3 regions of the Humidesulfovibrio idahonensis genome follow, and region 1 is predicted to be linked to each of the others. Evidence: riboswitches for the same ligand, from Rfam matches in the RefSeq annotation. Region 1 holds a riboswitch; each other region holds the start of a gene.
The links. Region 1 has a riboswitch for cobalamin ahead of cobT (nicotinate-nucleotide--dimethylbenzimidazole phosphoribosyltransferase). Riboswitches for the same ligand answer to the same signal wherever they lie in the genome.
Positions count from the first base shown of each region.

Region 2: another riboswitch for cobalamin. It lies ahead of ACYQ4W_RS12860 (ribonucleoside triphosphate reductase); the one in region 1 lies ahead of cobT (nicotinate-nucleotide--dimethylbenzimidazole phosphoribosyltransferase).
Region 3: another riboswitch for cobalamin. It lies ahead of metE (5-methyltetrahydropteroyltriglutamate--homocysteine S-methyltransferase); the one in region 1 lies ahead of cobT (nicotinate-nucleotide--dimethylbenzimidazole phosphoribosyltransferase).

Region 1 covers NZ_BAAHYE010000002.1:248,844-256,639, reverse strand. Annotated here, with positions in the region: gene ACYQ4W_RS01445 (fused MFS/spermidine synthase) at 1-499, shown strand, start outside; gene cobT (nicotinate-nucleotide--dimethylbenzimidazole phosphoribosyltransferase) at 595-1,662, opposite strand; cobalamin riboswitch at 1,805-1,945, opposite strand; gene ACYQ4W_RS01435 (WcbI family polysaccharide biosynthesis putative acetyltransferase) at 2,229-3,050, shown strand; gene ACYQ4W_RS01430 (glycosyltransferase family protein) at 3,054-4,052, shown strand; gene ACYQ4W_RS01425 (murein transglycosylase domain-containing protein) at 4,176-5,402, shown strand; gene ACYQ4W_RS01420 (amidohydrolase family protein) at 5,524-6,588, opposite strand; gene ACYQ4W_RS01415 (metallophosphoesterase family protein) at 6,784-7,263, opposite strand; gene ACYQ4W_RS01410 (MlaA family lipoprotein) at 7,294-7,796, opposite strand, start outside.
Region 2 covers NZ_BAAHYE010000003.1:1,448,108-1,455,903, forward strand. Annotated here, with positions in the region: gene ACYQ4W_RS12850 (aminotransferase-like domain-containing protein) at 88-1,290, shown strand; gene ACYQ4W_RS12855 (ABC transporter permease) at 1,287-2,525, shown strand; cobalamin riboswitch at 2,835-3,038, shown strand; gene ACYQ4W_RS12860 (ribonucleoside triphosphate reductase) at 3,165-5,375, shown strand; gene ACYQ4W_RS12865 (anaerobic ribonucleoside-triphosphate reductase activating protein) at 5,372-6,121, shown strand; gene ACYQ4W_RS12870 (NAD(P)H-hydrate dehydratase) at 6,396-7,286, opposite strand; gene ACYQ4W_RS12875 (putative Se/S carrier protein) at 7,283-7,796, opposite strand, start outside.
Region 3 covers NZ_BAAHYE010000003.1:1,867,577-1,875,372, forward strand. Annotated here, with positions in the region: gene ACYQ4W_RS14620 (HprK-related kinase B) at 1-1,331, shown strand, start outside; gene aroC (chorismate synthase) at 1,347-2,405, shown strand; gene ACYQ4W_RS14630 (PAS domain-containing hybrid sensor histidine kinase/response regulator) at 2,448-4,445, opposite strand; gene metE (5-methyltetrahydropteroyltriglutamate--homocysteine S-methyltransferase) at 4,640-6,964, opposite strand; cobalamin riboswitch at 7,149-7,287, opposite strand; gene ACYQ4W_RS14640 (cation-efflux pump) at 7,636-7,796, opposite strand, start outside.

The DNA of each region.
Region 1 (7,796 bases):
CATGCTGCGGCCCTTTCCCGGCCTCGCGGTGCACCACGACGACGCCCGGCGCTTTCTGAACCAGTGCGCGCCCGCCGCCTACCAAGTGGCCCTGGTGGACGTGTTCACCAGCCACCTTTCCGTGCCCTTCCACCTGGCCACGCAAGAGACCGCCCAGGCCCTTTCCCGCGCGCTGGACGAAAACGGCGTGGTGCTGGTGAACTGCATCAGCGCGGCCGAGGGGCCGAAAAGCCGCTTCTACCGGGCGCTTTTGGCCACCTACCGCTCGGTGTTCCCCCGCGTGGAGAGCTTTCTGCTGGAGCCGGAGGACCCGAAGGACCTGCAGAACATCATCCTGGTGGCGTTCAAGTCCCCGGCCGCGCCCATTTTCACCAGCGCCGACCCGGACTACGCGCCCCTGCTGGCCCACCGCTACCTGCCCCCGGCGCGCCTGCCGGGCGACCCGCCCGCCCTCACCGACGACTTCGCCCCGGTGGACCACTATCTGCTGAACCTTTAGCGCAAAAAAGGGCCGCCCGCGTCCGCGCAGGCGACCCCCCATTCGAGTGTTGTTCCGACACGCCGGAGACCGTCCGGGCGTGCGCGGTTTTGCGCCTAGGCCCCGGTGCTGACCCCGGCCGAGGCGAAGGAGGCCATGTCGTTGTACATGGCGCAGGCGCTGCGCAGCAGGAACATGGCCAGGGCCGCGCCCGTGCCCTCGCCCAGGCGGAAGCCCAGGTCGAGCAGGGGCTTCTTGCCCATCTGCTTCACGGCGTACTGGTGGCCCGGCTCGGCCGAGGCGTGGGAAAGCACGGTGTAGTCCGCCGTGGCCGGACAGAGCTTCCAGGCCGCAACCGCGGCCGCGGTGGAGATGAAGCCGTCCACGCAGACCAGCTGGCGGTTCTTGGCTCCGCCCAAGATGAGCCCGGCCAGGGCCGCGATCTCAAGCCCGCCCAGGGCCGTCAGAATCTCCAGCGCATCGCCCCCGGCCACCGCGCCGCCGTTGACCTTGAGCCCCTGGCGGATGACCTCCACCTTGCGGCTCACGCCGGTCTTGTCCAGACCCGTGCCGGGGCCGGTCATGTCCGCCGGGTCCAGGCCCAGGTAGGCGCAGTAGAGCGCGGTGGAGGGCGTGGTGTTGCCTATGCCCATGTCGCCGGTGCCCAGCACGCGCACGCCCTCGGCATTGGCGCGGTCGGCCAGATCCACGCCCAGCAGCAGCGCTTGCAGGCACTGCTCCGTGGTCATGGCCGGGCCCTTGGCCAAGTTTGCCGTGCCTTCCGCCACCTTGCCCCGAATGAGGCTAGGGTGCGCGTCGAAGTCCGGGCCCTTGCAGCCCGCGTCCACCACGTAGAGCTGCACCCCGGCGGTTTTGGCCAGCACGTTGATGCCCGCGCCGCCGTTCAGGAAGTTCAGCACCATCTGGCGCGAGACCTCCTGGGGAAATAGGCTCACGCCCTCCTCCACCACGCCGTGGTCGCCCGCGATGGTGTACACGCGGGCGGGGTCGGCCTGGGGCGCCTTGCCCTCCTGAACCAGATACAGTTGCAGGGCCAGCTCCTCCAAACGTCCCAGGCTGCCCTGGGGCTTGGTCAGGTTGTCCAGGTGGGCCTGGCCGGCCGGGGCCAGGGACAGATCCACCGGTGAAATGGACGAGAGGACGGCTTCGAGTTTGGCGCGCATGGGGGCTCCTTGGTTTACAGATGCCGGCAGGGGTGCCGGGTCGGCCTCGCCGGGCGGGCGGCAAAAAAAGGCCCGGCGGGCGCAAAAACGCCTACCGGAACCTTTTTCCATCAAGTTCCTAAAATATGACCACCGCGGACAGGTCTTCCGGCTTCCGGATCAATCTGGTGGAGACGGCCTTCCCGCCGGGCGATGCCCGTGCAGTGGCTGGGCGCTTCAAGCCCCGCGTCTCCCCAGTCCCCGGTTACGGCGATGGGATCGCCACGGAATCGCACCGTGTTCCGGGATGTCCGCCCGGTGGCTCTTTGCTACCGCAAGCCAAGCCGCTTTTCAAGGTCTTTGCGGGCTGGCCGTCAAGACAGAGGGGCAAGTCAAAGAGACAGGCCAGGCGGGCGAATGCCAGCCAAGCCAGGCCGCAGCGCTTTTCTCAGGTCGAGCCACTCGGGCACGGCCGCTCTGCCGCGCCGGGCAAGCCAAGAGGAAGGAGACAGGGTGCGATCCGCACAAGAGGCCCGTCTTCTCCTTGCGGCCGGGCTATGCGGCACGTTGATTGCAATCCTTTTCGCGTGGACAAACGCCTCGCCATACTGCACGCCAACTGCCAGGGCGAACCCCTGGCCGAGGCCTTGCGCGCCAGCCCGGAATTCGATCGGCGCTTCACCCCGCGCGTGCATTTGAACTACACCCGCGAGCCCATACCACAGACCGAGCTCGATGCCTGCGGCCTGTTCCTGTACCAGCACCTGGGCCAGGAATGGGGCGGGCTGGCCTCGACCGAACTGCTCAAGCGCCTGCCCACGGGGTGCCGCAGCCTGTGCATTCCCAACATGTTCTTCCGCGGACCCTGGCCCTTGTGGTCCGGCGCGCCGGGCTTCGACTACCGCGATGTGTTCCTCGACCACCTGCTGGACCTCGGGCTGCCCCGGCGCGACATCCTGCACCTGTATCTGCACACGCCCCTGGCCGCCAAGTACGACCTCGCGGCCCTGCTTGAGGAGACCATCGGCACGGAGCGCGCCCGCCAGGCCCACACTCCGGTGCCGTACCTGGACTATGTGCTCGAAAATTTCCATGCGCGGCCCTTGTTCCACACCATCAATCACCCAAGCGCGGAGCTGCTGGCCCACGCGGCAACGGGCATTCTCCGGCTGCTCGGCCTGGAGCCCCCGGACCAGGAGCGGCTGAAGCTGCTGCGCACCGGCTACGAGGATTTCACCCTGCCCATCCATCCCCAGGCGGCCGCATTCTATGGGCTGCGCTACGCCGACGCGCACACGCGCTACCCGGTCTACGGCAGGCAGAGAACCTTCGACGAATACGCCGCGGCCTATGTGGACTGCCGCCTGGCCGGCATCGACACCTTCATCGGCTATCTGCAGGTGGCGTGACCCATGACGCAGCCAACGCGCACCATCGCCTGGGTCGGCGGGCAGTTCTTCCAGCCGCACATGGAGGCCGAGGGCTTCCGCGCCGTGCACATCCCCATGGCCCGGCCCCAGGTCTTCGCCTGGGAGGACATGGTGCAGCGCTGCGCGGGCGCGCCGGACGCCGTGGTCTACTGCGACCGCAGCCTGCCGCCGCCCCTGCCCGGCGTGGAGCGTTTTCCCTGCCTCACGGCCTTCTACTGCATCGACTCGCACATCCACGGCTGGTACCCGCTGTACGCCGGGGCCTTCGACCTCTGCGCCGTGAGCCTGCGCGACCATGTTGCGCGCTTCGAGGCCGAGCTCCCGCCCGGCCGGGTCATCTGGCTGCCGCCCTTTGCCGAGGACAGGTACCGGCCCGCCAAGGCCGAAAAGACCTTCGACCTGCTGTTCGCCGGCACGGTGAACCCGGAGACCACGCCGCAGCGGCACGAGTTTTTGGCCCGGCTGGCCGCCCTGTTCCCCAGCCTTGCCGTGCGCCAGGGAGACTTCAACCAGCTGCTGCCCCAGGCGCGGGTGGTGCTGAACATCGCCGAGCGCGGCGACCTGAATTTCCGGGTGTTCGAGGCCCTGGCCTGCGGCTCCTGCCTGCTCACCCCGGCCATCGCCAACGGGCAACCTGAGCTGTTCCGCGCTGGCGAGCACTTCATCACCTATGCCCCCAACGATCCGGCCGACGCGGCGGACAAGGCCCGCGCCCTGCTGGCCGACCACGCCCGGCGCGACGCCCTGGCCCAGGCCGGGCGCGCCCTTGTGGACGCCAAGCACCGGCCCGCGCACCGGGCCAAGACCCTGGCCGCGTTGCTGCGCCAAGGTTTTGACGACAAGCTCGCGGCCCGGCGTCTTGCCCAGCCGGATGCGGCGCTGCGCAAACGCCTGCGCCTCATGTATCTGCACTGGGCCGAGCAAGGCGGCGAGCCCGGCCTTTGCGCCCGCTACCTGGCCGAGGCCCGCGCCCTGGCCTGAGCCTTTGCGCTGGCATGAAATCTGCTTTCCTGGCAGCATGATGCCGCGCCAGAGTGCGCCCGGCCAACCGCTGCCCAGCGCGCAGCCACGCCAAAGCCGCGCACCCGGCGCAAGGAGTAGCGCATGCCCCCCTGTCCACGCACCCATGTTCCAAAAACTCCGGTCCCGCGCCGCAGGAGCGCTCCTGTTCTGCGCGCCTGCGGCCTGGCCCTGGCCGGGTGCTTGCTGCTGGCCTCCTGCTCCGCCTCGGACGCGGTGAGCATTGCCCGCGTGGCCAGCGGCGACACCAACGCCGCAGTGGGCATGGCGCGCAACAAGGCCATCCGCTACGCCACCAACCCCAGCGCCATCACGGCCGACTACAAGCGCTTCAAGAACCTGCTGGCGACCTTCCGCCGGGCCGTGGGCGGCACCTGGGGCCAGGGCGACGCCAAGGAGGCCAAGCCCAAGGAGTACGTGAAGTACACCAACAACTATCTTTCCCGCGCCAGCGTCGATTTCGAGGAAGGCCGCATCACGGTTGAGACCCTGGACCAGAACGCGCCGCACAAGAGCCTGCGCGAGGCCATCGTCACCACGCTTTTGACGCCCTACGATCCGCGCGCCGTGGACATGTACTCCAGCGGCCCGGTGAAGCTCGGCGGCACGCCGTTCCTGCTGGGCGAGGTGAAGGACCAGCGCGGCCAGAACATCAAGACCGAGGAGCAGGCCGAGGCCTTTGCCCGCGCCATCATGGAGAACGGCGTGCGCGAGCGCCCCGGAGACATCCCCGGCAAGACCGTGAGCTACGTGGTCATCCCCATGGCCACCGACCACATGTACGTGCGCGCCGCCAAGTTCAAGCCCATGGTCGAGGATGCCTCCCGCCGCTTCAACGTGCCGCGCAACCTCATCTACGCCATCATCCGCGTGGAGAGCGACTTCAACCCCTACGCCATCAACGGCGTGCCCGCGGTGGGCCTCATGCAGATAGTGCCGCAAACCGCCGGGGCCGAGGTGCAGCAATACCTGACCAAGAAGCGCGGCGAGCCCAGCAAGGCCTATCTCTTCGATCCCGAGAACAACATCATGTTCGGCGCCGCGTACCTAAGCCTGCTGGACACCCGGCACCTTGCCGGCGTGGGCAACCCTGTGAGCCGCGAGTACTGCGTCATCGCCTCGTACAACGGCGGCAGCGGCGCGCTGCTCAAGACCTTCAACCGCGCCGACCGCGCCAAGGCCCTGGACGTCATCAACAGCCGGTCGCCCCTGGCCGTGTACGAGACCATCACCCAAAGCCACGCGGCCGAGGAAACGCGCATGTACCTGAAGAAGGTGCTGGCGGCGAAGAAGCAGTTCGTGGGCATGTAGCGGAAGTGCAAATCGTGCGGCCGCGAAGGCGGGTTCGCGGGCCGTTACGTGCGCGGCGCAGGCAGAGCCTCTCGGTCCCCTGGGATCTGCGGCAAAGGCTTCGCGCCGGAGTGGCGCGCTCCTACCGCCAGTCCCGGCCGCTCATGAGCTTCCAGGCGTTCTGATAGGCGATCTTGGCCCCGGCCTCGGGGCTCAGGCTGCGCAAAATGAGCCGGCGGAAGTTGCCGGTCACGCGCTCGTAATTGTCCCAGCGCCCGGTGTTCACGTCCGAGCCGAATACGAAGCGGTCGGCGTGCTCCTCAAACAGCGCCCGCCACTGGCTGTTCAGCCTGGCGTCGGGCTGGTCCTTGCCCTTGTCCGGGTTGATGTTGTCGTACAGCACGGCGTCCACCTGCCGGGTGCCCCTGTGGGTACTGCCCGGCGGCGACTGGTTCAGATCGAAGTACAGGTTCGGATGGCGCGCAAGCATGGCGCGCACGCCCTCCGGCGTGGGCAGCACGGTCCAGGTGGCGCGGTTGCGGTTGCGGCCCACGTGGCACCAAATGACCTTGGCCCTGGGATGCCGGACCAGCATGCGCTCCAGCTCCGGCAAAAGCGCATCCTCGGCCTCGTGATGCAGCAGAAACGGCAGCCCGCTCGCCTCGGCCAGGCGAAACACGGCCTCGAAACTCTCGGAATCCACGGGCAGATGCACGTCGCGGTCGTTGGTGCTGGAGACATAGTGCCGGGCCTCGAACTCGCCCATGGCGAAGTAGCGCCCGGTGGCGACATCCGCCGCCAGTTCGGTCAGCAAAGACGGGTCGCGTCCGTGCCACCGCGGGCCGTCGCCGTGGATGGTCGTGGGCACCAGCCGCGCGGGATGCGCCGCCGCGTCGGCCAGGGCGTGGGCGCTGCCGTTGCGCTCGTTCTGGCCGAGCCAGGTAAGCGCCACCCCGGCCTTGTCCATCTTCTCAATCAGCGTGGCCAGGGGCAGCTTGCCACCCCAGTGGTGCTCCACGTCGATGAGCGGTGTTTGCCCGCGCGCCTGCACGGCGCGGAGTTCCGCCGCATAGCCGTCAAGCAGGGCCGTGCGGTCGGACGCTGACGACTGGACGGTGGCGCTCCCGCCCTGCCCTTCGGCACGGCTTGGACTCGGATGAACGACAACGAATGGGAGTGCCAGCAGCACCAGCAGGAGCGCAGGCAAGGGGATATGCGGCGAAGGACGGCGGGAAGGCAAGGCACGGCGTTTCGCCACGTTTCGCGTCATGTCGCCTCCGGCCCGGCTGGGCGCTTCAGGTTTGACGGAAAGGCCGGCGGCCGCGCAGGGTCGATGCGGTTGTCCGCCGACCAGGACGAGCCGCGTCAAGTACGGCGAAAAGGCATGCGGCTCCGGCTGCGGCTAAAGATCCACGAAGGTGCAGCCCATGGCGCCGTCGTCCGCGATGTCGAGCAGGGCGAAGGAGCCCTCGGCCAGGCTGCCGGGGTTCAGGATGCGCGCGCCCTTGTGCTCCGCGAAGTGGCGGCGGTGGGTGTGGCCGAAGCAGACCAGATCGTGCTTGGGGAACAGCTCGGCCACGCGCAGCCAGACCGTGCTGCGTTCGCCCCAGCCGTGGGCCATGCCGAAGGTGATTTCGCCGCCCGGCAGGGCCAGGGTGCGGCTCAAGGTCTGGGGCACGTCGTGGTCGAGGATGAAGTGGTCGCAGTTGCCGCGCACGCAATAAAAGCGAGGGTGCCGGCACAGGTAGTGATAAAGAGCGGCGCCCACCATGTCGCCGCAGTGAAGCAGGACATCGGCGGGCGCGAAATGCTCTTCGTAGAGGGCGCAGAATCGTTCGTCAGGACCGCTTAAGTGCGTGTCGGAAATGACGGCCAGACGCATGGAGTTTACCTGGAGGCGAAACCGACCGCCCTAGTCGTTCATCTTCTTGAAGCGCAGGCGCAGGTAGGCGTCGCGCACGGCCTCGTACGGGTCGACGGAGGCTTCCTTCAAGGTCTCGTAGTCGCCAAGGCGCAGCGAAGTCTCGTTGACCTTGTCGTAGCCCTTGGTGGCCATGGACCAGTACCAGGGGTTGATGTAGCTCGTCGGGGTCAGGAAGTAGTCGCCCGCGTAGCCCAGGGTGTCGCGGCCGGTGGAGGGGCCGAGGAAGGGCCACACCAGATAGAAGCCGTTGCCGGCGCCCCAGTAGCCGAAGGTCAGGCCCAGGTCCTGCTCGGTGGAGCCGATGGGCTTGTAGGTCTTGCTGTCCGAGGTGATGTCCGCGAAGCCACCCAGGCCGAAGGCCGTGTTGCCGATGAAGCGCGAGGTCTCCACCGCGGCGGCGTCGAACTTGGCCTGCAGCATGAGGCTGGTGAAGCGCACCGGGTACATGAGGTTGTGGAAGAAGTTGTGCACCCACAGGCGCGGGCGTTCGG
Region 2 (7,796 bases), on a different contig from region 1:
CCTGCCGGTTGTCAAGGCAAGGAGGGTTGAAATCGCGGAGGCACGGGCCTACAGTCCTCCCTACAATAATGAAAAGGAGTCCCCCACATGCCTCAGTTTGCCGATCGTGTGGCTAAGGCCCAGCGTTCTTTCATCCGCGAGATTCTGAAGGTCACCGCGGATCCTTCCGTCATCTCCTTCGCGGGCGGCCTGCCCAATCCGGCCTCCTTCCCCGTGCCCGAGATCGCCGCCGCCGCCGCCAAGGTATTGTACGAGTCCGGCCCGAGCGCCCTGCAGTATTCCACCACCGAGGGCTACCTGCCCCTGCGCAAGTGGATCGCCGACCGCTACAAGCGGCGCATGGACATGAACGTGAACCCCAACGACATCCTCATCACCACCGGCTCTCAGCAGGCGCTGGACCTCGTGGCCAAGGTCATCGTCAACGCGGGCGATACCGTAGTCATGGAAAAGCCCGGCTACCTGGGCGCCATCCAGGCCTTCACCATCTTCCGGCCCTCCTGGCGCTCCGTGCCGCTGGAGAACGACGGCCCGGACCTGGCCGCCCTCGACAAGGCCCTTGAGGGCGCCAAGCTGTTCTATGCCGTCACCAGCTTTCAGAATCCCTCCGGCCTGTCCTATTCCGAAGAAAAGCGCGCAGCGGTGGCCGAGCTGCTGCACCGCCACGGCACATTCTTCCTTGAGGACGACCCTTACGGCGAGCTGCGCTTCAAGGGCCGCGCCCTGCCGCCGGTGTACAAGCAGCGGCCGGAGCACTCCATGCTGCTCGGCACCTTCTCCAAGGTCGCCGCGCCCGGCTTCCGCCTGGGCTGGATCGTGGCCAAGGGCGAGATCATGGACCGGCTCGTCATCGCCAAGCAGGCGGCCGACCTGCACACCGGCTCCCTCGACCAGATGATCGTGCACCAGTTCCTGGCCGACAACGACTTCGAGGCCCACGTGGCGCGCATCCGCGAGCTTTACGGCAACCAGTGCCGGACCATGCAGGCCTCCATCGCCAAGCACTTTCCCAAGAACGTGCACGTCACCCAGCCCGAGGGCGGCATGTTCCTCTGGGTCACCCTGCCGGAGAACCTCTCCGCCACGGAGCTCTTGAAGCGCTCCGTGGAGTGCAAGGTGGCCTTTGTGCCCGGCGCGGCCTTCTTTGTGGACGGCACGGGCGAAAACACCCTGCGCCTCAACTACTCCAACGCCGACGCCGAGACCATCGACGAAGGCATCAAGCGGCTGGCCGCCTGCATGGAGGCCTGTTTGGCCGACAGCCCGAAAGCCGCCTGCAAGGGAGCATGAGCGCCGGAACGCTGACCCTTCTGGGCCGTTTGCGGGGCATGGCCCTGGCGGCCCTGTGGGCCTACAAGGCCCGCTCGCTCTTTGTCATCATGGGGGTGGGGTTCGGCGTGGCCGCCCTCACCCTCATCGTCACCGCCGTGGACGGGGCGGAGCGCAAGGCCGTGGAGCTGGTCGAATGGTTCGGGCCCGACGCCGCCCTCGTCTTCGGCGGGAACTTCAAGAAGCGGGCTGTCGGCGCGCGCACCAACACCCTCACCGAAGACGACATGCGCACCATCCGCCAGTCGCTGCCCGGCGTTTCGCTGGTGGTGCCCATGCGCGCCAAGCAGGACATTCCTCTGCGCTTTCAGGACAAGAATCTTCCGGGCACGCTCATCGTCGGCGCCACGGAAAACTACGCCAGCGCCTGGAACTGGCCGCTGGTCGAGGGCCGCGACCTCTCCGAGGAGGACGTGCGCCTGGGCGCGCGCGTCGCCCTGCTGGGCGACAAGCCCTCCCGCGAGCTCTTCGGCGACGAGTCGCCCGTGGGCCGCACCTTCCAGATGGGCAAGTTCCAGGTGCAGGTCATCGGCCGGCTCAAGTACCGCGGGGCCTCCGGCGGCGGCGGCGATGTGGACGACCGCGTCATCATCCCCATCAGCACCCTCACCAGCCGTTTCAACCTGGACCGCAAGTACTACCGCGCCATGCGCATCAAGTTTCTGGAGCCCCAGCTCATGAGCAGCCACGTGGAGAATCTGCGCGCCTTTCTGCGCATGAACCACCACCTGGCCGACAGCGACGACGACGACTTCTCCATCATCACCGCCGACGAGATCCTGAAATTCCTTTCCGCCTTCAAGGGCGGGCTGGTGGCCTTTCTTGGCGTCACCGCCGCCGCCGCCATGACCGTTGGCGGTTTTGTGCTGGCCAACCTCTTCTCCATCAGCGTCAGCGAGCGCAGCCGAGAAATAGGGCTCAAAAAGGCCCTGGGCGCGACCAAGAACGCCATCCTGCTGCAGTTCATGCTCGAGGCGGCCTTTTTGACGGCCATCGGCGGGCTTGTGGGGCTGGGACTGGGGCTGGGACTGGGGCAACTGCTTACCCGGCTGGGCATGCTGCAAATCCTCTTCTCGTGGAAGGTGTTCTTCTGGTCCCTGGGCAGCGCGCTCTTGATCGGCTTCGTCTTCGGCCTCAAGCCCGCGCAGGCCGCGGCCGCGCTGGATCCCATAGCCGCGCTGCGCGGCGACGGCTAGGCCGCGGGGAACCCAAGGGGCGGGCCGCGCAAAAAAGACCGGCCCAGGCTCTTGGGCAAGGCCATGACGATGAACGCGCAGGCTCTTTGTCCCAAATGCCTTGCCCGTTCGGAAGAGCCTCGTCGTGCGCTCCGGGTGGCCCATAAATCTAAAGAACATCTGGATGTTTTCTAGATCGCCGCATGGCGTGGTTTTCCTTGTTCACGCCGCGTTGCTTGGCAGCGTCTGCCGGCCGCGGCGCGCATCCCCCCAGCAATCCAAGGAGGGTGCGCGTCATGAGGGGGGTTTGACTTTATCGCCCGCCGGCCTCATAGATCTGCGTGAGCTGGTGCCCGGCCCTGCCGGGTGAAAAGAGAATCTGGTGCAAGCCCAGAACTGCCCCGCAGCGGTGAACGGGAACGAGCCCCCACTACGAGACACTGGCGAAAGGCCGGGAAGTCCGGGGGCAAGAAAGACGGCAAGAACGCCGCAATGCCCGCAAGTCCGAAGACCTGCCTGCTCCCGCCCGCGCACCCTGCGCGGACGGCATGACGCGTTTGCCTCGTGGGAGGGCGATGCGGCAGTTTGGATGGGCGTGCTGCCCTCGGCTGCTGGTTTCGGCCCCCGCGTCAACGAAACCAGAACCCGCCGGAGCCCGCCATGTCTCAAACCGCCCAACACCGTGATCCCCAGCCGTCCGAGGATGCCTCCTCCACCCCGGCCGCCATCCTCACCCCGCTGCGTCCCATTGCGCCGCCCGCCCAGTTGCGCAAGCGCAGCGGCGAAGTCATCGGCTTCGACGCGGGCAAGATCCGCTCGGCCGTCCGCCGCGCGGGCGCGGCCACTGGCGAATTCGACGACGCCGAGGCCGGACTCATCACCGCGCAGGTGGTCAAGGTGCTCTCCCACCGCTTCTCCGGCCGTCTGCCCGACATTGAAAACATCCAGGACGCGGTGGAGCAGGCGCTCATCTCGGCCAACCACTTCCAGACCATGCGCGCCTACAGCGTGTACCGCGAACAGCGCGCCAAACTGCGCCAGGACAAAAAAACCGTGGTGGATGTGGCGGCCAGCATCAACGAGTACCTGGACCGGCAGGATTGGCGCGTCAACGCCAACGCCAACCAGGGCTATTCCCTGGGCGGGCTCATCCTGAACGTCTCCGGCAAGGTCACGGCCAACTACTGGCTCAATCACGTCTACCCGCCAGAGGTGGGCCAGGCCCACCGCGAGGGCGACCTGCACATCCACGACCTGGACATGCTGGCCGGGTACTGCGCGGGCTGGTCGCTGCGCACGCTTCTCGTCGAGGGCCTGAACGGCGTGCCCGGCAAGGTGGAGGCCAAGCCGCCCAAGCATCTCTCCAGCGCCGTGGGGCAGATCGTGAACTTTCTTGGCACGCTGCAGAACGAATGGGCGGGCGCGCAGGCCTTCAGCTCGTTCGACACCTACATGGCGCCGTTTTTGCGCAAAGATGCGCTCGGCTATGATGACGTCCGCCAGTGCATCCAGGAACTCATTTACAACCTCAACGTTCCCTCGCGCTGGGGCACGCAGACGCCCTTCACCAACCTGACCTTCGACTGGACCTGCCCGGATGACTTGAAAGGCCAGCATCCGGTCATCGGCGGCGAAGAAATGTCCTTCACCTACGGTGAGCTGCAGGCTGAGATGGACATGATCAACCGCGCCTACATCGAGGTGATGACCGCGGGCGACGCCAAGGGCCGGGTGTTCACCTTCCCCATTCCCACGTACAACATCACCAAGGACTTTCCCTGGGACGGGCCCAACGTGGACCTGCTCTTCGAGATGACCGCCAAGTACGGCCTGCCGTATTTTCAGAACTTCCTGAACTCCGATCTGACGCCGAACATGGTGCGCTCCATGTGCTGCCGCCTGCAGCTTGACCTGCGCGAGCTGCTCAAGCGCGGCAACGGGCTCTTCGGCAGCGCGGAGCAGACCGGGTCGCTGGGCGTGGTCACCATCAACTGCGCGCGCCTGGGCTACCTTTCACGCGGCAACGAGCGCGACCTCATGGCCCGGCTGGATGTCCTGCTTGAAACCGCGCGCACGAGCCTTGAGATCAAGCGCAAGGAGATCGAGCGACGCATGGACGCCGGACTCTTTCCCTACACCAAGCGCTACCTGGGCAGCTTGCGCAACCACTTCAGCACCATCGGCGTCAACGGCGTCAACGAGCTGATCCGCAACTTCACCGGCGGTCTGGAGGACATCACCACCGAGACCGGCTACGCCCTGGCTCTGCGCGTTTTGGACCATGTGCGCGCGCGCATGACCGAATTCCAGGAGGAGACCGGGCACCTGTACAATCTGGAGGCCACCCCGGCCGAGGGCACCACCTACCGTTTCGCCAAGGAGGACCGCCGCCGCTTTCCGGACATCATCCAGGCGGGCACCGAAGAACAGCCGTATTACACCAACTCCTCCCAACTGCCCGTGAACTTCACCGACGACCCCTTCGAGGCGCTCACCCGGCAAGAGGAGCTTCAGCGCAAGTACACCGGCGGCACGGTGCTGCACCTGTACATGGGCGAGCGCGTGTCCGACGCGCGGGCCTGCCGCGAGCTGGTGCGCCGGGCGCTGACGCGTTTCGCCCTGCCGTACATCACCATCACGCCCACCTTCTCCGTGTGCCCCAGCCATGGCTACCTGGAAGGCGAGCACAAGACCTGCCCCACCTGCACAGACCAGGGCCGCGAGCAGGCCTGCGAAATCTGGACCCGCGTCATGGGCTACTACCGTCCGCGCTCGGCCTTCAACATCGGCAAAAAGGGCGAATACGACGAGCGCGTGTGCTTCCGCGAGCCGGTGCGCAGCGGTCCCGACGATTCCGGGCTCACCGCTTGAACGACGCCGAGAACAGACAAGGGGCGGGGCTCAAGGCGGAAGCGTTGTCCGTCGGCGGCCTCACCCCCTTGAGCACCTCGGACTGGCCGGGGAAACTGGCGGCCACGGTGTTTTGCCAGGGCTGCGGCTGGGCGTGCCCCTATTGCCACAACGCCGCGCTGCGGACCTTTGGCGCCGGCGCAAGGCCCTGGGCTGAGGTTCCGGCCTGGCTGGAAACCCGGCAGGGGTTGCTGGAAGCCGTGGTTTTTTCCGGCGGCGAGCCTTTGCTCCAGCCGGGCCTGGGCGACGCCATGCGCCAAGTCCGCGAGTTTGGCTTCGAAGTCGGCCTGCACACCAGCGGCATGGACCCGCTGGCCCTGGCCCGCGTTCTGCCCCTGTGTCATTGGGTCGGCCTCGACCTGAAGGCCCCGCAGAGCGCCTACGCGCGCATCACCGGCGCACCCGGAAGCGCGGGCACGGCCCGGGAGAGCCTAGACCTGTTGCGCAAAAGCGGTGTGCCCTTTGAACTGCGCACCACATGGCACCCGGCGCTGCTCTCCGAGGGCGAACTGCTTGAGCTCGCCGGTGAGCTGGCCGCGCTGCCGGGCAAAGCCGGGCCGCTCCTCTGGGTGCTGCAGGCTTTCCAGCCCGAGGGCTGCGCAGATGCGGAGCTGGCCGCGTCTGGCCGCGGACACGTGCCAGAGCGGCTCGCGGCCGCGCTGAGGGCCGCCTTGGGCGAGAGCGGGCGACTGGCCGTACGGCAATAAACGGGCACGCCGGCAGCGGGTTCTCCCCGATCACGCACAACATGCCCGCCGATGACCTGCCCACTGCGGCAAGAGTCAGGCGGCTTGGCACGGCAAACAGCGCGGCCTGGGCCCTTGGCAAAGACGTGCCCGGCGGCCGTGGCCGAGTCTGACGATGGGCCTTGGCGGCATCCTGCGGTCTTCTTCATTGCCGCAGCAGCGCGTTATCGCGCATGCGCGTTGATGAACTCCCCCTCCGGCAGGGGCTTGTCGCTCAGTCTTCCCCAGGGGGGGATCATTTTCCCCACAGGAACTCTTCCTCTCTTTCCAACGCCAGCCGGAGCGCCTCGCCCACATGCTCCACCAGTCCGGCCACAGGCGTGGCGGGCGTGGGCCGCGCAAGCTGCCCAAGCAGGCGGTTGGCCAAAGCGGCGACCGCGCAGGCCCCGGGGATGGACCGGCCACCCATGAGTAGGGCGGTGACCATGCCGGTGAGCGTGTCTCCCGTGCCGCCTATGGCCTCCATGGCGGGCGTCTGCGGCCCGGCGATCTCTGTCAAAATACGCCCCTGGCGCACGACCTGGTCGCTGCCGCCTTTGACAAGCATATGCTTGGCCGCGCCGCCGGAATCCCAGGCGCGGCGGATGAGCTCGGCCGGGACCGCGCCGGCTTCCAGCAAAAATCCACGCGTATAAAAGGGGTGCGGGGCCATTTCGTCGGCCAAAAACGCCAGCTCGCCCGCGTCCGGGGTGAACAGGTCGTATTCGACGGCCTGCCCGCTCATCTTCGCCACATACATGAAGCCCGCGTCCGCCACGAGCAGCGGCCGAGCGGACAGGGCCAGCGTAGCCAGAAGCACCTGGTCGTGCCCGGCAAGATCCGGAAACAGATAGTGGAAGGTCAGACCGCGCGGGGCCAGGGACGGCAGGGCCCCACGCAAATGGTCGTACAGCATGCGGCTGCCCCGGCCGCGCCCGGCGTCGCCGACGAGCAGCGCCTGGGGCGGCTCGAGCCCGAGAACCGCGCAGGCCGCGCAGGCCGCGGCCAAGAGCGCCGGCGTGCCGCGCCGCACGGACAGGTCCACACCGCCCACCACAAGGCCCGCGCGGTCCATAGCGCAGGGCCCCTGCAGCAGCCCCACGGACTCATCGGGCACTGTGCCCACGATCAGCCAGGGAGAGGTCACGGCCGCTCCGGCTGCGGGCCTTCCGGCCGCGGGTGTTCGAATTGGCGCTGCGCCTCGCGAAAGGCCAATTCCAGGGCATAGGCGCACAGCGTCTGCCCTGTGGCAAGGGGCGACGGGGCCGCGTCAAGGGTCTGCCCCACGAGCAATTCGGCCAGGGCGGGCACGTCCGGGCAGCCGCCGCCGGAAATGTTCACAATGACGCGGGTGCCCTTGTCCACGGTGAGCTTCATGTTGGCCGCGCGCACCATGAGCCACTGGCCGAAGTCCTTGACCTGGCACAGGGACACGGGTTCGAGCATCCCGGCGCGCACCGGGGCCACGGCAAGCGGCGCGAGCTTCGCCTCCGCAAGGACGCGGCGCGCCAGAGGCTCGCGCACAAGCTCAAATTCCACCACCATGTCGCAGCCGGTGCGCATGTCCGGCGGCGGGCCCATGACGCGCACGGCAAGGCCCGCGGCCTTGAGCGCGGCCTCGGCGCGGATGACCTCCGCCGTGTGGGAGAAAGCCAGG
Region 3 (7,796 bases), on a different contig from region 1:
GCGCGCTGGCCGCGCGCGAACCCGCGCCCCACAGCCTTTGCCTGGGGCTGGAGGAGCTGACCCTGCGCGTGCGCTCCAACTCGGCGGCGGTCATCGACGATCTGCGCGGGTACTTTGCGCCGTTTCTCGCCGCGGCAGGCAATGCGGACGGCGCTGCGGACGACGCTCAGGCGGACCTGAACTTTCTGCTGCTCGACGGCCCGGTTGCGGCTCCGCCCGTGGCGCTGGCCGCCCGGCCCCACCTGCCCGGCAAAAGGCCGGACAAGGAGCGCGCCGCGGACCTGCCCGGAGAGGGCGGCGGCGGCCGCCTGGTGCGCAAGCAGGCCACGGGCATGCTCTTCGCCTTCGGCGGCGGCTGGAACATCGCCCTGGGCCCCTGCGCCCAAAACCGCAACCAGCTGGTGAATTTTATCTGCGCGCGCTACATGGAGCGCCGCGTGGCCCAGGGCTGGGTGCTGGGCCACGCGGCGGGGGTGGTCCTTCCCGGCGTGCCGCTGCCTCGCGCCGTTTTGGCTGATGAGGGCCCGCTCAACACCACGGGCGACCGCGCCTTGGCCCTGTGCGGGTTCGCGGGCATGGGCAAAAGCACCTTGGCTCTGCATCTGGTGGCGCGCGGCTGCGATTTTTTGAGCAACGACCGGGTGCTGGTGGAGCCGCGCTGCGCTTGCGGGAGCATTGGCAGACCCGTGCTGCACGGCATTCCCAAGCATCCGCGCCTGAACCCCGGCACGGCGCTGGGCAACCCGGAGCTGGCGCCGCTGCTGGCCCGCGCCCTGCCCGAGGCCTCGCGCCGGGCCTACGCGGATTTGCCCGCCGCCGCGCTGTACGCCGTGGAGGACAAGTACGACGCCATCATCGACGCCTGCTTTGGTCCGCCCCGCGGAGGCCAGCTTCGTGAGAATCCGGCGAGCGCGCCAAGCGCCCGTCCGTCGGGCAATGCACCCGGCAACTTGGCCGGTGGTCCTTCCCGTGAGTTCTCCGGCTGCGGCGGGGGCTCCGGTCTTGCCGCAGACTCCGCGCCGGGAGCGCGCTCCGGCGGGCCTTCGCGCTTCCGCCTGGCGGCCCCCCTGGCCGGGCTGGTGGTGCTCAACTGGCGGCACGGCGGCGGAGCCATGCAGGCCCGCCGGGTGGAGCTGGCCCAGCGGCCCGATTTGCTGGAGGCCCTGCGCAAGCCGCCGGGAGCGTTCTATCTGCCCGGCGCGCTCAAAACCGCGCGGCTCACCGCGGCCCAGTGCCTGGAGGCCCTTTGCGGCGTGCCCGTGCTGGAGCTTGCGGGCGGCTCGGACTTTGCGGCCGGAGCCACGGCCTGCCTGAATTTTCTGGACGATTAGCACAAGGACGGAACCATGAGCGGCAACAGCATCGGCACCCTTTTCCGGCTCACCACCTTTGGCGAGTCCCACGGCGTGGGCCTGGGCGGCGTCGTGGACGGCTGTCCTCCGGGCATCGCCATCAACGAGGAACTCATCCAGCGGGAGCTGGACCGCCGCAAACCCGGCCAGGGCGGGGTCGCGGCCACGGCGCGCAAGGAGTCGGACGCGGTGCGCCTGCTCTCCGGCGTGTTCGAGGGGCTGAGCACGGGCACGCCCATCGGCTTCATCGTCATGAACGAGGACCAGCGCTCGCGCGACTACTCGGCCATCATGGACGTGTACCGGCCGGGTCACGCGGACCTGGGCTACGACGCCAAGTTCGGCCGGCGCGACTACCGGGGCGGCGGACGCTCGTCCGGGCGCGAGACCGTTGCGCGCGTGGCGGGCGGGGCCATCGCCCAGGAGCTGCTCAAGGCCGAGGGCATCACGGTGGGCGCGGCCACGGTGGAGCTGGGCGGCATTCCGGCCGCCGGGCGCGACTTTGCGGGCGCGCTTCTGCGGCCGTTTTTCAGCGCCGATGCAGAGAGCGTGCCCCTTTGGGAGCAGCGCGTGCGCACGGTGAAGGCCGAGGGCGACACCCTGGGCGGCATTGTTGAGCTGCGCGCCGCGGGCGTGCCCGCGGGCCTGGGCGAGCCGGTGTTCGACAAGCTGGACGCGCGCCTGGCCTATGCCCTCATGGGCGTGGGCGCGGTGAAGGGCGTGGAGGTGGGCGCGGGCTTCGCCGCCGCGCGGCTCACCGGCAGCGCGAACAACGACCCCATGACCCCGGACGGGTTCTTGTCCAACAACGCGGGCGGCATTCTGGGCGGCATGGCCAGCGGGCAGGAGCTCATTGTGCGCGTGGCGGTCAAGCCCATCCCTTCCATCTCGCGGGAGCAGCAGACCGTGAACAGCAAGGGCGAGGCGGCGCGCATCACCATCGGCGGGCGGCACGACATCTGCGCCATTCCGCGCATTGTGCCGGTGCTCAAGGCCATGCTGCTGCTGACCTTGGCCGACTTCGTGCTTTTGCAGCGCAGCGTGGGCCGCTAGCGGGGCTGTTTCGTTCCGGGCCTTGCGCCGCCGGGCGGCTTCTCAGTTTGCGGGGGCGGTCTTGCGGCGCAGCAGGCACTGCTCCAGGGCGCGGAACAGTTCCTCCGCCACCAGGGGCTTGGGCACGAAGTCGTCCATGCCCAGCTCTAGGAAGCGCTTCCGGTCCTTCTCGCGGGCGTAGGCCGTCAGGGCGATGATCGGCACGCTCTTGTCCAGGCCGGGCACCTCGCCCCGGCGGATGTGGTGCGTGGCCTCGATGCCGTCCATGAGCGGCATCTGGATGTCCATGAGGATGGCGTCCACCTTGTCCTTGTCCAGGGCGCGCAGGGCCTCCACGCCGTTTTCCGCCAGGAACACGGTGTAGCCCATGCGCCGCAGCAGGGTGGTGGTCATCATGCGGTTTATCACCTCGTCCTCCACCAGCAGAATGCGCGTGCCTTCGGTCTCCGGCGTCGGCTGGCTGGCGGGCTTGGCGTCCTGGGCGCAGGTCTGGGGCAGGGCAAGGCGCAGGCGGAAGTAGAAGCGGCTGCCCCGGCCCGGCGAGGAAGTGGCGGCAATCTCTCCGCCCATGAGGTTGACGAGGTTGCGGGCGATGCACAGCCCCACGCCCACGCCGCTGCGGCGCTTGGTCAGCACGTCCTCGGCCAGGGTGAAGCTGTCGAAGATGCATTCCATCTTTTCTGCCTCGATGCCGACGCCCGTGTCCTCCACATGAAAGACCAGGTCCACCCCGTCCGGCGCGTGCTCGTCCGGCTGGTCGCCGGGCCGTTTGTCCGGCGTCTGCCCGGATCCGGGCTGCTCCGCCAGGGACACGCCCATTTCGATGCGCCCGGCGCCCGTGCATTTGAGCGCATTGCTCATGAGGCAGACCAGCACCTGGCGCACGCGGAACTCGTCGCCGCAGACGCGGTGGGGCACGCCCTGGCGCAGGCTCAGCTCCAGCACCAGCCCCTTGAGTTTGGCCTGCACGGAAAAGTTGTTGGCTATGGAGCGCATGAGTTCGGCGAGGTCGAACTCCTTGATGATGGGTTCTATGGCTCCGGCCTCTATGTCCGCCAAATCCAACAGGTTGTTGATGACGTTGGTGAGGCGCACGGCGGAGTCGCGAATGACCTCCAGGCAGTCCTGCTGCTCCTCGTCGGGGTCGCTCGCGAGCCCCACCTGGGCCATGCCGAGGATGCCGTTGAGCGGGGTGCGCAGCTCGTGGCTGATGTTGGCCAAAAACTGCGACTTCATCACGTTGGCGCTCTCGGCCATGATCCTGGCGTTCACCAGCTCTTTTTCGCGGCGTATCTGCTGGGTTATGTCCTGGGAGAACTCGGCCAGGGCGTCCACCTCGCCGGAGTCGTTGATGACGGGGTAGATGCACACGGTGCTGCTGCGGTCTTCCAGGTCTTCCTGGTAGCAGATGGGGCTTTTTTCGCGCAGGGCCATGCGCAGCTTGTCGCGGCGCTGGGCGGCGCTTTCCTCGGGCAGGCAGGCGTAGGACGAGGTGCCGATGAGATCCTGCACCGTGCTGCCCCGGCGTTTGGCCGCCTCGTCGTTCAGGGCCAGGAACACGCCCTGCTTGTCCACGAGGATGGCCGATTCCTGGCTGGCGTTGAGCAGGGCCTTGATCTTGCGCTCGGAGTCGATGACCTTTTTTTCGGAGAGCACGTACTTGGTCACGTCCTCGCGGATGACGATGCCGCCGATGAGCCGGCCGTCCTTCTTGACCGGGATGGCGCGCATGCTTTGATAGCCGCTTTGCCCGCCGCTGAATTCCGAGGTGAAGATGTTCTCGACCTGGATGGGCTGGCCGGTGAAGACTTCCTCGATGTGCTGGGCCAGCCCGGAGCTGACGATGCCCGGCAGGTCGAAGATGGACTTGCCGAGGTAGTCTTCCTTTTGGCGCTTGTCTTTGGCGAAGTTGTGGATGTGCCAGTCGTTGACGAAGGTGATGTCACCCTGGCAGTTGAAGCACATGATGGAGACCGGAGCCAAGCCCGCCAGTTCCGTGGCGTCGCAGAGGGGCTTTTCCTCGGTGTCCTTCTTGGCCATGTCTTCCTCCGTCGCAGTGGGGAGGCGGCTGCGGGAAATACTGCCACTGTATGCCAAAGCTTATAGCAGTTTGCCGGGCATGGCAATCTGATTGAAGGCGCCTTGGCAGGGCGTTGACCGATTATTCAAGTTCGCCCCGCAGAAGCCCGGCGCAGCCCCCCCAAGCCGAGGCGGCGGCGCCGGGCGGTGTCGCTCTACCGGGACGTCAGCTCCGCGCGGGCCAGGCGCGCGGCCTCGACCATGTTCGTCAGGCTGGCCAGGGTCTCGGGCCAGGCGCGGGTCTTGAGCCCGCAGTCCGGGTTGACCCACAGGCGGCCGGCCGGAATGACCTCGGCCGCGCGGCGCAAGAGGTCCAGCATCTCCGCCGTGCCGGGCACCCGCGGGCTGTGGATGTCGTACACGCCGGGGCCGATTTCGTTGGGATATTCAAAGCGGCGGAAGGCCTCCAAGAGCTCCATGCGGCTGCGGCTGGCCTCGATGCTGATGACGTCCGCATCGAGCCGGGCGATCCACTCCACGATTTCGTTGAACTCGCAGTAGCACATGTGGGTGTGGATCTGCGTTTGCGCCGCGGCCCCGCCCACGGCCAGGCGGAAGGCGTCCACGGCCCAGAGCAGATAGGCGTCCCAGTCCGCGCGGCGCAGGGGCAGGCCCTCGCGCAGGGCGGGCTCGTCGATCTGGATGGCCTTGATGCCCGCGGCCTCCAGGTCGCAGACCTCGTCGCGCAGGGCCAGGGCGATCTGCCTGCAGGTCTCGGCCCTGGGCTGGTCGTCGCGCACGAAGCTCCAGCAGAGGATGGTCACCGGACCGGTGAGCATGCCCTTCATGGGCTTCTTGGTCAGGGACTGGGCGAAGCGGCTCCAGTCCACGGTCATGGGGCCGGGGCGGCTCACGTCGCCGTAGATCACCGGCGGCTTGACGCAGCGCGAGCCGTAGCTTTGCACCCAGCCGTTCTGGGTGAAGCAGAAGCCGGCCAGCTGTTCGCCGAAGTACTCCACCATGTCGTTGCGCTCCGGCTCGCCGTGCACCAGCATGTCGAGCCCCAGACGCTCCTGCGTGCCCACGGCGTCGTGGATGGTGTCCTCAAGGAAGGCCTTGTAGCCCTCGGGCGAAAGCTCGCCCTTTTTGAACCGGGCGCGGGCCGAGCGCACCTCTTTGGTTTGTGGAAAGGAACCGATGGTCGTGGTGGGCAAGGGCGGCAGGCCGAGGGCCGCGCGCTGCAGCCCGGCCCGACCGGCATAGGGCAGGGGCCTGGCCAGCATGTCCGGGCCGACGGCCGCCATGCGCCGGGCCACGTCCGGGTTGTTCAGAAGCGGGCTGTGGGCGCGGGCCATGCGGATGCCCCGGTTCTCGGCCAGCCAGTCCGCGCAGGAGCGGCCCAGGCTGCGGTCCAGTCCGCCCGCGCAGTCGGCCAGCTTGCGCACCTCGCCGCACTTTTGCAGGGCAAAGGCCATCCAACCGCGCAGCTCCGGAGCCAGCCGCGTTTCGCCCTCCAGGTCCACGGGGCAGTGCAGCAGCGAGCAGGACGTCGCCACGAGCAGGCGCTCCGGGCCTATGGCCCGCGCCGCGTGGTCCAGCAGGGCCAGGGCCTTGTCCGCATCCACGCGCCAGATGTTGCGGCCGTCCACCACGCCCAAGGATAGGGCCGTGCGCGGGGCCAGGTGGGCGTATATGCCCGCAAGCTGCTCCGGCGCGCGCGTCAGGTCCAGGTGCAGGGCGTCCAGATCCAGGCCGGAGTAGACATCCGCGTTTTGAGCCACGCCGCCGAAGTATGTGGCGAGCATGAGCTTGGCGGGCTTGGCCGCCTGGGTGAGCCGCACCAGGGCGCTGCGGAACCGGCGCGGCAGGTGCTGCGGCAGGTCCAGCGCCAGCACCGGCTCGTCGATCTGTATCCACTCCGCCCGCAGGGCCAGCTGGCCGATGAGCTTGGCGTAGGCCTCGGTGAGGGCGGGCAGAAGCTCGAAGCGGTCAAAGCCCGCGTCCACGCTTTTGCTCAGGTGCAAAAAGGTGCAGGGGCCGGGCAAGACCACCTTGGCGCGGAAGCCCGCGGCCTGGGCCTCGGCCAGCTGGTCCAGCAGGTCGCGCGCGTCGGGGTCGAAGCGTTGCCCGCGCGTGAGCTCCGGCACGATGTAGTGGTAGTTGGTGTCGAACCACTTGGTCATCTCCATGGCCGCGTGGTCCTGGCCCTCGCCGCCGCCCCGGGCCATGCGGAAGTACCGCTCCAGGCCGCCGTCCGCATCGGCCGGACCGAAGCGGCCCGGCGCCGCGCCCAGGCGCAGGGTCATGTCGAGCATGTGGTCGTACAGGGAAAAGTCGCCCACGGGCACGATGTCGATACCCGCCTGGACCTGGCTGGTCCAGTGGCGCAGGCGCAGGTTCCGCGCGGTTTCGAGCAGGGCGTCGCGTTCCGCTCCGCGGCCTGCGTCGCGCAGCGGGCCGCCTGTCCAGAACGCCTCCAGCGCCTTTTTGAGTTCGCGGGCCGCGCCCATGCGGGGAAAGCCCAAAGTGTGCGTCAACATGCGGTAACCTCCGGTCGTCCGATTTTGGCCAGAACCACAAGGCGAAGCGAGGGCGCAAGAGACTGGAGGGGGCGGGAGCGCGCTGAGCCGTCTGTCTGAACAATCCAGCGGAAACGCCGACGGGGGGGCGTTCAATGTCCTGCGGCCCAGGTCGCGAGGCCTGCACTATCGTCCGTTTCGGGTCGTCTTCTGGCTTCCGGGCGGGGGCACGTCCCCCGGCCTTGGTGGCCGCGTCCTTCCCGAACCGCGAGCGGTTCAGTGGGCGCGACCGGCGTTTTTCCCGGTTACAGCAGCGCGTCTGCGACGGATTTGCACCGTCTTCCGTTACCCGATGGGTTTCTGGCGAGTGTTGAGCTATTGTTTGGCTAGCCCGCGCGGGCATGGCTGTCAAGCCGGGGGAGCGGGCGGTTTTTCGGCGTGAGGGCGCGCGCTGGCCTTGCCGTGCTCCTGCGCTGGCTTGGCGTTGCCTTGGCGTGGCTTCAAATGGCTGCCCCGGCGGCGGGTTAGAGGCTTGGCGGTTCCAGGCGCTGGGCTGTCGGACTGCGAGCGCTGGGACGAGGCGCGGTCAAACGGTTGTCCGCTTGGACGCCGCCTGTTTGGACGCCGCCTGTTTGGAAGTCGAGAGGCGAGGCTCTGACGGATCACGCTCCGGCAGGCCAGACACCGACAAGTCAGGTGATGGGTTGCTCCAGTGCGGCGGGCACGGATTCGTCCGGCTCCATGTGGATGGTGATGCGGATGAGCTGGGGCAGACGCGCGCGCAGGCTGGCCTCCAGGGCCACGGTGCGGTCGTGGGCCTGGGTGATGGGCGTTTGCGGGTGCATGCGGCAGT